Regions from separate parts of the Lysinibacillus sp. FSL M8-0134 genome, predicted to be linked through region 3. Evidence: riboswitches for the same ligand, from Rfam matches in the RefSeq annotation. Region 3 holds a riboswitch; each other region holds the start of a gene.

The links. Region 3 has a riboswitch for cobalamin ahead of MKY49_RS13905 (energy-coupling factor ABC transporter permease). Riboswitches for the same ligand answer to the same signal wherever they lie in the genome.
Region 1: another riboswitch for cobalamin. It lies ahead of MKY49_RS10460 (ABC transporter substrate-binding protein); the one in region 3 lies ahead of MKY49_RS13905 (energy-coupling factor ABC transporter permease).
Region 2: another riboswitch for cobalamin. It lies ahead of MKY49_RS20790 (ATP:cob(I)alamin adenosyltransferase); the one in region 3 lies ahead of MKY49_RS13905 (energy-coupling factor ABC transporter permease).

Annotation. Positions count from the first base shown of each region.
Region 1 covers NZ_JBBPAJ010000001.1:2,068,074-2,071,353, forward strand. Annotated here, with positions in the region: gene MKY49_RS10455 (translation factor GTPase family protein) at 1-1,307, opposite strand, end outside; cobalamin riboswitch at 1,490-1,676, shown strand; gene MKY49_RS10460 (ABC transporter substrate-binding protein) at 1,803-2,798, shown strand; gene MKY49_RS10465 (precorrin-3B methylase) at 2,858-3,280, shown strand, end outside.
Region 2 covers NZ_JBBPAJ010000002.1:197,288-200,567, reverse strand. Annotated here, with positions in the region: gene ytvI (sporulation integral membrane protein YtvI) at 1-221, opposite strand, end outside; gene MKY49_RS20795 (hypothetical protein) at 311-865, shown strand; cobalamin riboswitch at 959-1,156, shown strand; gene MKY49_RS20790 (ATP:cob(I)alamin adenosyltransferase) at 1,321-1,878, shown strand; gene MKY49_RS20785 (ABC transporter substrate-binding protein) at 1,862-2,812, shown strand; gene MKY49_RS20780 (tyrosine-protein phosphatase) at 2,948-3,280, shown strand, end outside.
Region 3 covers NZ_JBBPAJ010000001.1:2,713,149-2,716,428, reverse strand. Annotated here, with positions in the region: gene cbiQ (cobalt ECF transporter T component CbiQ) at 1-650, opposite strand, end outside; gene MKY49_RS13910 (energy-coupling factor ABC transporter substrate-binding protein) at 656-928, opposite strand; gene MKY49_RS13905 (energy-coupling factor ABC transporter permease) at 930-1,676, opposite strand; cobalamin riboswitch at 1,821-2,004, opposite strand; cobalamin riboswitch at 2,249-2,431, shown strand; gene MKY49_RS13900 ((2Fe-2S) ferredoxin domain-containing protein) at 2,578-2,949, shown strand; gene cobJ (precorrin-3B C(17)-methyltransferase) at 2,954-3,280, shown strand, end outside.

The DNA of each region.
Region 1 (3,280 bases), 650 kb from region 3:
TTTGGTTCCATTAATACATGCACTTCCGCATAATGCTTGAGTGGCTCAAAATGGCCATAGCCTGTAACCGTTGTCGCAATTGTCTCCATGTATAAAATTTGTGGCTCTCCGAAAGAAACGACTAATGAAAAACGCTTCTGTAATACCTCAACGAGTACCTCTAGCTGAATAACGCCCATTATATGCACGTGGATTTCCTGGAATTTTTCCTGCCAGAGAACACGTAATGAAGGCTCTTCCGCTTCTAACAAACGAAAAATTTGTAGCACTTCTTTAATATGTTGGTCGCCTTCATATTGTACCTTTGCCTGTAAGGTTGGGACGAGCTCGTACGGCTGCGATTGTGTAGTACTGCCAATGCGGTCTCCAATAGTTGCCTGACTTAACCCTTTAACAGCAAATATCTCACCCGCTTCAACATGTTGAACGGTTTCAAAGCGATTGCCATTATAAAGGCGAATTTCTGTGATTTTTTCTGTTGTCTCGCCAAAGGTAAATTCATCCCGCACATGTAAGGACCCCTGCATGGCCTTCATAAAGGTTAAACGCTGGTGGCCGTCGTGTCGTATTTTAAAAACCTCTCCCTGAAACGGTGCATCCTGTTCAAAATGAGTATCGGTTAATAGAGGAAGCTGGGCAATAAATTCCTGAATGCCCTCATCCTTTAAGGCCGAGCCTGTAAAGCAAGGGAAAGCACATTCACTTGTAATCATGTCCTTTAGCTGTGCTAGACATTGTTCATGTTCCAACGATTCATTCAAAAAGGCATCGAGTAATTCTTCATCTCGCTCTGCCAGCCATTCCATCATACTACTAGAAAGATAATCTGCTCGAAGCGGTTCATCGATCAACAAGACATCTGGTGAGCAATCTTTACGTAGCTGCTTCATGACTGCCTCTACGTTGGCCCCTTCACGATCGATTTTATTGATAAAAAAGAAGGTTGGGACATGATATTTACGTAACAGCTGCCATACTGTTTCTGTATGACCTTGCACGCCCTCCACTGCACTGATAATAATAATGGCGTAATCCATGACTCGAATGGAACGCTCCATTTCAGGGGAGAAATCGACATGCCCTGGTGTATCAATTAACGTGTATGTATCATCGCCGATGTTCATGCGACCTTGCTCGGCAAATATGGTGATGCCACGCTTGCGCTCTAATTCATGATTATCGAGAAAGGTATCCTGGTGATCGACACGGCCTCGGGCTTGAATACTATTTGTATGAAAAAGTACTTGCTCAGAAAATGTTGTTTTCCCTGCATCGACATGGGCAAGTACACCAATTGTTTTGTACATAACCAATCCTCGTTTCTATCCATTGCTATCTTCCCATTGTAACAGAATTCTCGTAGAAATATTTCTTGTAAAATAGTTCGTCTTTATGTCGAAATAGTGCTAATATAATGGGGATTATGGATGTCACGCCATGTTCCTCATTGCGTGATTAATCTTCTTCTGCTAGTCTATCAATAGTATTAACCATTATAAAATGTATTGGTGCAAATGGCATTTGTCATTTGCTTAAAAGGGAAATCGGTGTAATTCCGATGCTGTCCCGCAACTGTAAATGGGGAGTCTATACAACGTGCCACTGTAGTGTAGCTATGGGAAGGCGTATAGATGATGAACCTAAGCCAGGATACCTGCCAATATGAACTGTTAACTAAGAACCACGAGGATGGGGATAGTGATAAAGGTGACCATACCATTTTTTCACTATGCTTCTCTCTTGGCGACAAGAGGGTTTTTTTATGCCCTCAAAACTATATTCATAACAAAGGAGATTAGGACATGAAGAAATGGAATAGTTTATGGCTCATCATGGTCATTGCCTTAGTAGCTGTTTTAGGCGCTTGTAATGCAACGGACAACAAAGAGTCTGCAGAACAGGGTGAAAAGGTTGAGCCGTCCGAGACAGCAACAACAGAAGTAACGATCGAAAATAATGATACAACGCAAACATACAAGGAAGCACCAAAAAAAGCGATTAGTTTAAATCAGCATGTAACGGAAATCATGCTGGCATTAGGATTAGAGGATTCCATGGTAGGAACAGCTTACTTAGATGATACAATCTATGAGCCATTACAAGAAGCTTACGATAAGGTCCCTGTGCTTTCAGATCAATATCCAACGAAGGAGCAAGTAATTGATGCAGAGGCGGATTTCTTATATGCAGGCTGGAAAAGTGGCTTTGGTGAAAAGGGCGTAGGAACTCCGGAAGAGCTAGAGGCATTAGGGATTCATACGTATTTACATACAGCTTCCAATATGACAAAGCCGACATTAGAGGATATTTTCACTGATATTCGCAATATCGCGAAGATTTTCCGGGTGGAGGATCGTGGAGAAGCCTTAATTGAGCAAATGACGAAAGACGTAGAAAGTGTACAGTCGAAATTACCGAAAGATGATGAAAATTTACGTGTGTTAGTGTTTGACAGCGGTGAAAAGGATATCTTTACAGCTGGTCAAAACTTTATGAATGAGCTAGTGACCATCGCTGGTGGTCAAAATATTTTTGGTGATGTGGAATCCGGCTGGACAACCGTATCAAAAGAAGATGCAGTAGACCGTAACCCAGAGGTGGTGGTTGTCATTGATTACGGTGAAACAACAGCAGAACAAAAGATTCAATTCTTAAAAAATGATCCCGCATTAAAGGAGATGGAAGCTGTTAAAAATGAGCGCTTTGTTATTCTTCCGCTATCAGCAGCATCTGAAGGAGTTCGAGCAGCAGAGGCGATTGAAATTTTAGCAAAAGGCTTCTATCCTGAAAATTTTTAATCTAACAACAATCCGAGCTAGCGTTTTTGCTAGCTCCTTTTTCATAAGGAGAGATATCCATGAATGCATTTCAAAAAAACGTACCAGATCAAACCTTCGAAACACTTAGCCAACAAGGCGAATTTACACGCTTAGCTGTCAGTCCTGGCATTATTAATAAGCATTACACGCCAGCACAATTTCAAAAAATAGCCGAGATTGTTGGAGAAAAGGGGGCAATTAAGTATTCGGCTTCTTATAGTATTATAGTATCCGTCCCGACGAGTGCTGCCGCACAAGCTGTTCAAGCCTTACAGGAAGCGGGTCTACATATTGCACCAGCAGTACCTAATATCGTCATGAAGGCATGTGATTTTTGTGATGGTGAAAAAATGGAGGCAGTGCATATTACAGAACAGCTTTATCATACGTTAGAGAGGATTCAGGTCCCTTCAAGAGTGCGTGTTAACGTGAATGGCTGTGCCTCTGCCTGCTATAACCCA
Region 2 (3,280 bases), on a different contig from region 3:
GATATAACCATAACACTCACTATGTATATAAAAGCAACTGCTATTTTCCGTGACATCTTCCATCGCCTTTTAAAGAACATGACGATTGGTTCTAAGAAAAATGCACTTATACCTGCAAATAGTAAAGGCATGGACACAGGGATAATAAAATAGGCAGCTACAAGTAAGGATAGAATCACAATTACTCGAAAAATCAATTTCCTAGCATTAAATTTATTCATAAACTCACCTTCTTTGCGAAAAAATTAAGTTAAGTGTACCATAAATCAAATTTTATTACGTTCTGAATCAATAAAGGTAGGGATAAATTATGGAAAAAGAGATTTTGCAACTTTTTAGTAATCTAACAGAGCGTGACCACGATATTCAATATGAATCTTACGAGGAACTAATGAAAATTATGCAGGAGCCCGTAGATTGGACATATGCAGTATGGGAACAGCTTGTACAAGCACTTACATACAAAGATGGACATGCTCGTGCACGTGCTGCACAAATTTTATGTGCCTTAGCCGCAAAAAGTGATCCAGAAGAAAGGGTATTGGAAGATTTTTTGAAAATTTGGGCTGTGACGTATGATGAGCGATTTGCCACGGCGAGGAACGCGTTACAAGCTATTTGGAAAATTGGATTAGCAGGTCAAGTACAAAGAGACTTAGTTGTCTCGTATCTAGCTAAGAGATTTCAAACCTGTTTGGATGAAAAGCATCCCTCTCTTATTCGCTATGATATTATTATTTCTTTTAAAAAGCTTTATGATGAAACGAATGACTCTAAATTAATAGCTATTGCACACCGCTTAATTGATGAAGAGCCCGAAGTTAAACACAAAAAGAAATATAAGGCAGCCATCCGTTCAAAGTAGCGAGATGGTGTTTTTTTGTACAGATGTAAAGTTTCTATTTGGAGTACAACTGTTTTTTCCTATTAATATATGGTAAACTGCTTTACAAATGAAATATTCTTGCAGAATAAAGGTGCTAACTAGCACAATCGGGAATTCGGTGAAAAACCGAAGCTGTTTCCGCAACTGTAAGTACAGCCATTATAAAGATATACCACTGTCTCCAAGGAGATGGGAAGGTTCTTTATAGCTCATTAAAATTCATTAATGAACTGTACAAGCCAGGAGACCGACCTTTATTTGAACGTATAACAACTCTTCGGAAGCTAGGAGGATATACGGCAAATTACATAGGTAATGTCATAGTAATTGGCAATCATTATGTTATTTTCGTCGTTCCTTTGCTTAAAGGAGCGGCGTTTTTTTATGCTATCGTTCATGTAAGAATTTATCAAAATGGGAAGGGGGTACATCAAGTGAAAAAGGATGCACGTTATTCTTGTTATCCGTTTATGCGTGAAAAGGCTTCAACGGTTGATTATGAGATTCGAACAGATAGTCTCACAACACATCTAGGGGTTGCATTAGCTGCAGTAAAAAAGGAGGATGTACAAGTTGTCGTAGATGATTTGCTGCTTATGTTACCTATGGCTTACCATGTCAATGGTTCAGTCCGAGGAAAGCTAGCAGTAACAGAAGAAGATCTTTCTTGGTTAAGCGAACGCTATGACTTTTATGTTCGTCATGTGAAGGAAGAAATACAAAGTTTTGTTTTACCTCAGGGCACAGAGGCTGCTGCTGCTTTACATCTTTGCCGCAGTGAAGCCAAAAAATCATATCGTACATTACATAAGGTTTCAGAGGAACGAGAGGTACCAGCTATCCTTTTCGACTACTTAGGCTTGTTAGCAAATGTATGCTTTGTCATGGCAGTCTATATGAATCACCAAGCAGGTATAGCTGAAATACCGTTTATTAGTAAATCCTATCCAATGAAAAAGAAAAGGGAGAGTAAGAATGAAGAAAGTATTTAATTTCCAATGGCTATCAGTGCTAGTACTAATATTAGTTTTAGCAGGTTGTGGTACCTCAGAAGATACAAAAAATAAAGAGGCTTCACAGGATACGCAACAAACTGAACAAACAACCTACAAAGTAACAGATGATCGTGGTGTAGAAGTAGAATTTAAAGAAGTACCAAAAACTATTGTTTCCTTACAACCAAGTAATACGGAGATTTTATTTGCACTAGGTGTTGGTGAGAAAATCGTAGGAGCAACAGAGTATGACACATATCCAGAAGCAGCACAAAAAATCGAACGAGTATCTGATTCTCAGAATTTCGATAGTGAACGCATTATAGCCTTAAAGCCAGATGTGGTCATTGCTTACACAATTGGCTCTAAGGATGCATTGAAACCATTAGAAGATGCGGGACTGAAAGTTTTTGTTATTGAATCTGCCACATCATTTGATGATGTTTATGGGGATATTGAACAACTAGCTGCTGTAATGGGTGTTGAAGATAAAGGAAATGAATTAAACGAACAGATTAAAGCGAAAATTACTGAAGTACAAACAAAGGTGAAAGAAGTAAAAGCACCGAAAAATGTTTATTTAGAGATTAGTCCTAAGCCAGATATTTATACGGCAGGCGCTGGAACTTTCCAGCAAGAAATATTAAATGCAGCCAATGTTAAGAATGTCTTTGCTGATTTAGACAATTGGGCGCAAGTGTCTGAGGAAGAGGTTATTGCGAAAAATCCAGAGGTTATATTAACAACAGTAAACTATACAGAAGATCCTATAGGGGAAATTTTGACACGTGATGGTTGGAATACTGTGAAAGCTATTCAAGATAAAGCTGTACAGTCTCTTGATACTGATATCTCTAATCGTCCTGGTCCACGTATTGGAGAAGCAGTAGAATTAGTAGCTAAAGCTGTGTATCCAGAGTTATTTAAATAACAATTCAAGGCTAGCTGATCTAACGGCTAGCCATTTTTATATGGTTAGTTATTACCTAGCGTGAAAATTGGAATTAATTTAATTTGTTCTATAGAATAAAGGTAAGAATGCTTAATAATTTAGGGAGGGTAGTGAATGGAACAGTTAGATACACAGGTTATTCCGTTTGAGGCAGTCTATAATTTCCGAGATATGGGGGGATATAAGACAAGGGATGGACGTATTGTAAAGAAGGGTTTATTCTACCGCTCTGCAGCACTTGCTAAAATGACATCAGCAGATAAAGAGCGATTTGAAATGTTAGGTATTAAAACTATTTTTGATTACCGTGACAACAAGGAAGCACAGCATAATCCTAACCCCGTGTTCTCACATGCTCGATATATTCAAATACCAGCAAAGGGTAATCATGCTTTTGAAATGCCCACAAATGCTGGTGGTAAAGATTTTTATAAAGTAGTAAGCCCC
Region 3 (3,280 bases):
GCATTGTTGAGCTCTCGACTACGCTGAAACATTTCAACAAATAGTGCCGCAATAAGCATAGATATAGAGCGTAGCCACTGCATAGGTGAATGGTAGCCAAGCCTGGCCTGCTGGGCTAGATGAATTTTTTGCATGCTCTCTAAAAAAATAAAGATAAAATGATAGGTTAATTCTACTAGCTCGACTAGGAGTGAGGGAAGTCGCCATTGTCGTAGCACAAAACAAATTCCTTGTACGGATGTGGTCAAAATTAAAAAATATAAACAGCTAATACTGCCAAGAACGATAAAGAACAAGTGTTGCGCAGTTAGGACACTTGCTTTCCCGATGAATATTGTCCAAGCCATCCACGTGAAAGACCAAACATGCGCAGGTAAGACAGTGGTTGAAGGTGTAATAGCTAGTAAAATGGATACGAGACTCGTCAGCAAGAAAAAAGCTGGTAGTAATAGTAATTTAATATAGTATTTAAGCGGGATTTTCGCACCTATAATGATAAAAGCACTCATTACAAAAAATGTAATGAGTGAAAGACCTTCATCTTTCATGATAAGCGTTACTAGAAGTAGTCCAAGTGAAAAGATCATTTTTTCAAGTGGATGAACGAACGCTAGCTTATTGAGGTAGGCATATTTATCAATGAGCAACATGTTGGTTAACCTTCTTTATGTTTGCCGCGCATATAGCCAATGAAGTAGCCAATAAAACCAGCACCAATAGCGGCTTGTAGGACGAATAATAAGCTTTCGATTTCACCACTTGGCGGCTCCCATAAGCTGTCGAACCACGGTTCATATTCTGCATCGATTTCTCCAATAGCAGCTTCTGCTTCTCCATCAGCACCACCAAATTCTGCTCCTTTTTGGATGAACAGTGGGATGATGGCTAACAGCACTACAATCACTAATAGCAATACATTACGTTTCATTTTAATGTGCCTCCTTTGTAGAGAAAACACGTAAAGTTTTTAATTCGCTGACATTGTATTTTTTCAAGAAATTCATCACAATGACTGTTAAAATTCCTTCACTAACGGCTAACGGAATTTGAGTTAAGGCAAAAATTCCTGCGAACTTTGTAAAGGATGCCATAAAACCTCCAACCTCTGAAGGGAAGGCTAGTGCTAGTTGGACAGAAGTCACAATATATGTACCTAAGTCACCAAGCATAGCGGCAAAGAAAACGGCAAGTGAAAATGACAACCCTATTTGTTGAGCCCCTTTAAAAACAAAGTAAGCAATAAACGGACCGACAATAGCCATAGAAAAGGCATTGGCTCCTAAAGTAGTGATACCACCATGCGCTAATAGTAATGATTGGAATAATAACACAATCGTCCCAATGACACTCATTGCTAAAGGTCCAAATAAAACTGTTCCAAGTCCAACGCCAGTTGGGTGGGAGCAGCTCCCGGTAACAGAGGGGATCTTTAAGGCCGATAGCACAAAAGCAAATGCTCCTGAAAGCCCTAAGAGCATTTTTGTTTCAGGGTTTTCTTCCATTGTTTTTCGAATGGAACGCAATCCTAGAATAATAAAGGGAGTCGTGATGACCCACCAAAAAATGGCCCATTCAATGGGTAAAAAGCCTTCCATGATATGCATAGCAAAGGCCCGGTTTGGCACGATTAACAAGGCCAATAAAAAATAACTAAGTTTCCACCATGAAAATGTCAAAAGCTTTCCTCCTAACGATTAGTTTTTTAAGAATGTAGCGTGCGTAAAATAAAAAAGCACTTCTCCGCTGCTGGAAAAGTGCATAGCTAAAAAAAGCAAATCATTCTCATCTGCTAAGCCGCACACCTATCCTCGTAGGTTGAAACGATCACCTTTTTTTCGGCAGGTCTCCTGGCTCTAGTTCAACACTTTATAGGTCTTCCCATCATTGGACAGTGACATTATCTATAAAGCTCCCTATTACAGTGGCGGGACCGCGCCGGATTCAAACCGGCTTCCCTTTTAAGTAAAATGGCAAGCATTTTACACCGAAAAAACATAAAGTTGTGAGATTTCACGACAAAGTGTAACATAAATTTCCATAATTGTGCTAGATTTTTTTATATAAAAATTTTTAATTGCATATCCATATAGAAAATTTAGATAGAAGTAAGGAGTACTTAGTTTTTTAAAGAATAAGATTCGAGCAAAATTGATAAATTTGTCATAAATTTTTAAAGAAATATTGAAATTTTAAAATAATAAGATATGATAGAGACAGTTTTCTAAACAATTGAAGAAGATAATAAATTTCATATAAAACGTCAATAAGTGCTCGAATAGCTCGAGATAATAGGGAAATTGGTGAAAATCCAATACAGCCCCCGCTACTGTAATAGCTGATGAATTCGCAGGTACCACTGGTGAAAACTTGGGAAGGTGCGATAGTAAAATGAAGCTTAAGTCAGGAAACCTGCTTATTTGATTGTGCATGCAAACTTTTCGGAGGGAGAAGTTGAAGCGAGAGCGAGTACCTGTATTTTATTCTATTCGTTTTTATTTGGCTTCTACAAAACCTTTACTCTTCGTTAAGAGTGAGGGTTTTTTCTTTTTCCAGAAAGCAAATGAGGGGAGACAGAAGATGACAACATGGAATTTAGAGGGGATGAAAACACATCTCTTTATTTGCAATGGCAGTAGCTGCATGAGAAAGGATGCTGAGGAAATTACCTTAGCCATTCGAGATGAAATACAGCGACAAGCACTCGATCAGGAAATACATACGACAAGAACGCGCTGTAATGGACGATGCAAGGATGCTTGTGTAGTCATCGCCTATCCACAAGGAAATTGGTATCGAGTGCCATCAACAGAGCATGCAAGAATACTCGTACAAGATTTACATCATGAATCATTATACAACGAACATGTCTTTACACTTCGGGAAGGTACATTACAGCGTACAGCACAAACGACAGCCATTAAAGGGATCGAAAAGGTGAAAGAGGGGTAACAGCATGGCGCAAAAAGGGAAAATTTTCGTAGTGGGCTTTGGACCTGGAGATTTTAAGCATATTACGACACGAGCAGTAGAGGCTTTACAACAAAGTGATATGATCATAGGCTATAAAACCTATGTAGAGCTTATTCAAGATTTAGTCAGTGCAAAGTCTATTGTCAGTACCGGAATGACAGAAGAGGTATCACGTGCTCAAGAGGCTGTTCGTCAAGCAGAAGCAGGCAGCATCGTCTCCGTAATTTCGAGTGGGGATGCGGGCGTCTATGGTATGGCGGGATTAGTGTACGAAGTGTTAATCGAATTAGGCTGGACAGAAGCTACAGGC